Regions from separate parts of the Specibacter sp. NPDC078709 genome, predicted to be linked through region 2. Evidence: riboswitches for the same ligand, from Rfam matches in the RefSeq annotation. Region 2 holds a riboswitch; the other holds the start of a gene.
The links. Region 2 has a riboswitch for cyclic di-AMP ahead of AB0P14_RS03040 (M23 family metallopeptidase). Riboswitches for the same ligand answer to the same signal wherever they lie in the genome.
Positions count from the first base shown of each region.

Region 1: linked by a shared signal. The riboswitch ahead of AB0P14_RS10820 (transglycosylase) and the one ahead of AB0P14_RS03040 (M23 family metallopeptidase) in region 2 are both predicted to bind cyclic di-AMP.

Region 1 is NZ_JBFBLU010000005.1:84,495-86,882, reverse strand. Features, by position in the region: gene AB0P14_RS10825 (SUMF1/EgtB/PvdO family nonheme iron enzyme) at 1-108, opposite strand, end outside; gene AB0P14_RS10820 (transglycosylase) at 173-934, opposite strand; cyclic di-AMP (ydaO/yuaA leader) riboswitch at 939-1,134, opposite strand; gene AB0P14_RS10815 (MarR family transcriptional regulator) at 1,351-1,806, shown strand; gene AB0P14_RS10810 (MFS transporter) at 1,806-2,388, shown strand, end outside.
Region 2 is NZ_JBFBLU010000001.1:697,801-700,188, forward strand. Features, by position in the region: gene AB0P14_RS03035 (NlpC/P60 family protein) at 1-200, opposite strand, end outside; cyclic di-AMP (ydaO/yuaA leader) riboswitch at 205-406, opposite strand; gene AB0P14_RS03040 (M23 family metallopeptidase) at 558-1,307, opposite strand; cyclic di-AMP (ydaO/yuaA leader) riboswitch at 1,372-1,631, opposite strand; gene AB0P14_RS03045 (metal-dependent transcriptional regulator) at 1,741-2,388, opposite strand, start outside.

The DNA.
Region 1 (2,388 bases), on a different contig from region 2:
CCGGGTGATGCCTGAGCGGGCGTCGCGCAAGTGGACGGTGCCGCCGGGAATCGGCAGTAGTCCTAGCGCGGTAATCAGCTCGTGGAGAGCAGCGGTTTCATCAGCCATAGACTCGCCTTTCATGCGGTGCTAAGCGGTGCTAGGCTCGCGCTGAGCTGCGTTCGCGCTGTAGTTAGTACCAGCCCACGGATTCGGAGTGGCCCCAGGCCCCGCAAGGTGATCCGTAACGGCCTTCGATGTAGCCCAGGCCCCAACGGATTTGGGTTTCATAGTTGGTGGCCCAGTCGGATCCGACGCTTTCCATCTTGCTGGCTGGCAGCGACTGGACAATCCCGTAAGCGCCACTGGAGGCGTTCTCGGCCGTGGTGCGCCAGTTAGATTCGCGCTCCCAGAGCAGGTTTAGGCAGTTCATCTGGTCCGCACCCCAGCCGTGGGAACCCAGCTGGCTGGCCGCGAAAGCCTTCGCTGCGGCGGGGTCATCCACGGCGGCGGGGCGTGCAAGCGGGGCAGCTTCAGGGCTCGCCACGGGAGTGACCGCAGCGGCTTCGGGCTTGACCGGAGCCGCGGAAGGTGTGGTTGTGGGCGAAGCCTTGGAGCTGACGGTGATCCCGGAGAAGCTAATGGCTGCGTCCGACGGGGCAGAGATAGCAGTGGGTACGCCCTGATCAATGGCTGCGACCAGGCTGCGCGTGTCCGCACCATCGGCCACAGGGTTCATGGTGTTTGAGGCCACCGATCCGGCAGCCATCAAGGCGCCCACGACGGCTACAGCGGCCATGCACTTGGCGGTGGTAGAGACAGCAGAAACGCTGCGCGGGGTGGCCGCACGGGTTCCCGTGCGGGCCGTTCCTTTGTGGACAGTAGCTAGGTCGCGAAGTGAGGGCCGGCTTGCTGGTTCTGCGCGACGACGGCCGCGCTGAGGTGCTGCAGACATGTGTGGTGCCTCTCTACGCCTGCGAGGTGAGCTGTCGGGAACGGACTAGAGAATCCGGCCGCGCAGCTTCCAGAGGCAGTATTCACTGCCTATTTTCGTTGCGCTGGCTTAACCCCAAGGGCTTCCATTATGGGAAGGCCCGTAAAGATTGGGTCCCCCGTCTCTGCCATGGATCTGGTGGGAATGGGCGGCGGCAGAGCTCGGCGAACCGTCCATTGATGCCAGAACCGGTAATGATTCAGAAGGCACTTTAGCCAGCGTAACCGAAACGAAACCATATGTCACATTATGGTAACGACCTTTGTAGTAGGCGACTTTTTGGCGGGTGAGCAAGCTGACATTTACTTAGCAATGCTAACGATCTATGATTGGAAGCAGAAGATACGAAACTTTTGTAACTAGGTAGATGAGCAACCATGACTGAACATTCCCCGCAACCCGTCCAAGATTCTGACGCCCAAGATCCAGGGCACTTGGCCGCGGAACTGCGGGTGGCCGTGATGCGTACCTCGAGGCGGCTCCGGGCTGAAGCGGCGACAGGGGAATTGAGTCCCGGACGCTACTCGGTGCTGGCGGGGCTAGGGGAAGGACCGCGGACCGTGGGGCAGTTGGCTGCACGGGAACAGGTGCAGGCGCCGTCCATGACTCGGATTGTCAATGACTTAGCGGCAGTTAATTTTGTCAGCCGGAGTGAAAATCCCTTGGACAAGCGCCAAGTATTGATCAGCATCACCGCTGCCGGGAGTGCTGCACTGCGCCAAGCGCGCTCCTTGCGAACCGCGTGGCTGGCGCAGCGAGTTGCCGCGCTGACCCCACAGGAGCGGAGCACTCTCCATGAGGCGGCCTTGATCCTGCAGGAGATGAGCGCCTAATGAGTTCAATGTTCCGAGCGCTCAAGGTGCGCAACTATCGGCTCTGGGTGACCGGTGCGCTGGTCTCCAACATCGGTACGTGGATGCAGCGAGTGGCGCAAGACTGGCTGGTCTTGACGGTTCTGACCAACAATTCAGGAACAGCCGCGGGAATCACCACTGGCCTACAATTTCTGCCCATTATTTTCCTAGGGCCCTACGCGGGGCTCTTGGGAGACCGCGTCAACAAGCGAAAGCTGTTGCTAGTTACCCAATCGGCCATGGGGATCTGTGCGCTTTTGTTGGGAATCTTGGTGGTCACGGGCTCTGTACATCTGTGGCATGTGTATGCATTGGCGCTCCTACTGGGTGTGGCCAGCGCCTTTGATGCTCCGTCAAGACAGGCGTTTGTCTCGGAAGTCGTCGGCAAGGAAGACGTCCCCAACGCCGTCGCACTTAATAGCGCGTCCTTCAATCTGGCCCGTCTTGCTGGCCCGGGTGTTGCCGGGCTGGTGATCGCGCTGGTTGGCACGGGACCGGCCTTCCTGATCAACGCCGCCAGCTTTGCGGCCGTGATCGTCTCACTGTGGCGGATGCGAGCCG
Region 2 (2,388 bases):
TCCGAAGCGCGCTCCACTGTGGGAGTTGCGGCGTTTGCGGCGATACCGGAAGTCAGTACAAGCCCTGAAGCTGCTGCGATGACAGCAGCCTGACGACCAACCCCGCCGACATTGAAACTGACGGCTTTCGTGAGGGTGGAGATCGGACTGGTCTTAACAACCTCGGCGCGGTGGCGCCCGAGGGCAGTGTTTGAAGCCAAGAAGGATTCCTCTCCCAAAGCCTGCGAGGTAAGCTGTCGGATTCGGATGGGAGTCACCCGGCCGCTCCACGTTGTCCCACCCAAGGAATTTCTTCCCTGCCAGTGACTGAACGCTTCGCGGCTTCACCCCTAGGGTTTCGCAAAACCGCTGCGAATCCCGATTATTGGTTCCCCCGCCCCTGCCAGACGATTGATACGAACGGACCATGAGTAGTGGCAGAGCTAGGCAATCGACTCATGGGCGCCGACTTGATTCGAAGTTGGCGCGATTACGACGGTACAACAGTTTTTTCTCAATGTCACGTTCAGGTCACGGTCGTGTGACTAAGTCGTAACTATGGAGGCCCTGTGGAGGACTTACAGCCAACCCTTAGGATCGACAACTTCGTCGTCGATGATGACCTCGAAATGCAGATGGGGGCCGGTAGAGGCGCCTGTGGAGCCACTGAGGCCCACAACATCTCCGCGTTCAACCTTCTGGCCAACCTGCACCAGATTGGCGCTCATGTGGTTGTACGAGGTTGAGAGGCCGTTGCCGTGGTCGATAACCACGCGATTGCCACCACCGAAGTCATGCCAGCCCGAGAAGGTAACGGTTCCACCAGCGGCGGAAAGTACTTCTGTGCCGCTTGCGACGGCGTAGTCCTGGCCGGTGTGACGCTCATCGATCTGGCCGGTGATGGGGCTGATGCGGTTACCAAAGGGTGAACTCTCAACCAATGTCAGCAGGGGTGCCGAGAGGGTCCCTTTGGAAGCCTGGGGCGTCACGTTGGAGGCGTTGACCTTGAGGGTTTCTTTGAGCTGACCATCAGGGTTCAAGGCACTGCCGATTTCCGGAGTGGCGAAGGTGATGGGGATCTGCGCGCCTGCTGTGACCAGTGTTTCCGCGGAAACAGCTGCTGCAGTATCGAGGTGAAGGTCTTCGGAAACCTGCGTGGAAGGAAGCGTGACAGCCAGGACTAGACCCGTGGCCGCCATGGCTACGCCCATTTTTTGGCCGGCGCCGCTGGCGACTCCGGCACGCAGCAACTGGGCTACTGCACTACTTGTTGGGGCACTTGCACGCTCTGCGGCAATTGCTTCCCGGCGACTACCGGGTACTGACAACAGCTCATGAGTTGCCAACGAAGACGCACGACGGCGTCCCCGCACTTTGACCTCTGACACTAAAAACCTCTCTAGATAAAGCACCTGCGAAGTTAGCTGTCGGATTCGGATCAGAGAGTGTAACTTTTGATCCGGCCCACGCTCTTTTGACACAGGCATAGCCAAGGCGCAGTCAGCGTTGGAGCTGCGTCATAGGTGTTGCGAGTGTTGCATTTCGAGTGTGGGCTTCACCCCAAGACGGACCCATGGTCCGTCAAAAGTGGTTCCCCCGCCCTTGCCTAAATGATTACTGTCCGTGCTGCGAAGGCAAGGTTAGGTGTCGCAGTACGGTAACGCTTTGGTTACAGCGTCAGATGTTTACTATACGGTACAAGCGGTAAACGTAATAATTCCGTTACCTTATTCATCAATAGTGCAGTGTCAAAAAACGCCGTTAGCCCAAGGACACGAAAACGTGCGATGCGACCTCTGGCGGAAGCTCCAATGCGCCCTCAATTCCTGGCACCCGCACGGAGATGTACTCCCCCACTTGTCCCAAGGAGATCCGGGCCCCAGGGCGTAATCCACCCTCATCCAATTGGAGCAGGAGTTCAGGGTCCACCTGTATCCGTTCGGACAGCCTGTGAATGATCACTTCTTGGCCGACTGTGTAGCCACTCATGGCCTCCACCAATGTGACCAAGCCCGCAGCAAAAACGGGAGCTACCTCACCTCCCAGCTCTTCCAGACCCGGGATGGGGTTTCCGTACGGAGATTCATTTGGACGTCCCAGCAAGTCAAACAGACGCTGTTCAACCCGCTCACTCATGACATGTTCCCAGCGGCAGGCTTCTTCGTGCACAAAGGCCCAGTCCAGCCCGATCACATCTGAGAGCAAACGCTCCGCAAGGCGGTGCTTGCGCATGACCCTCGTTGCCTTGTCGCGACCCTCGGCTGTCAGCTCCAAGTGCCGATCACCGGAGACGATGACCAGGCCATCGCGTTCCATGCGTCCAATGGTCTGGGAAACGGTAGGACCCGAGTGGTGCAGGCGCTCGGCAATACGCGCCCTCAAGGCGACAATGTTCTCTTCTTCCAACTC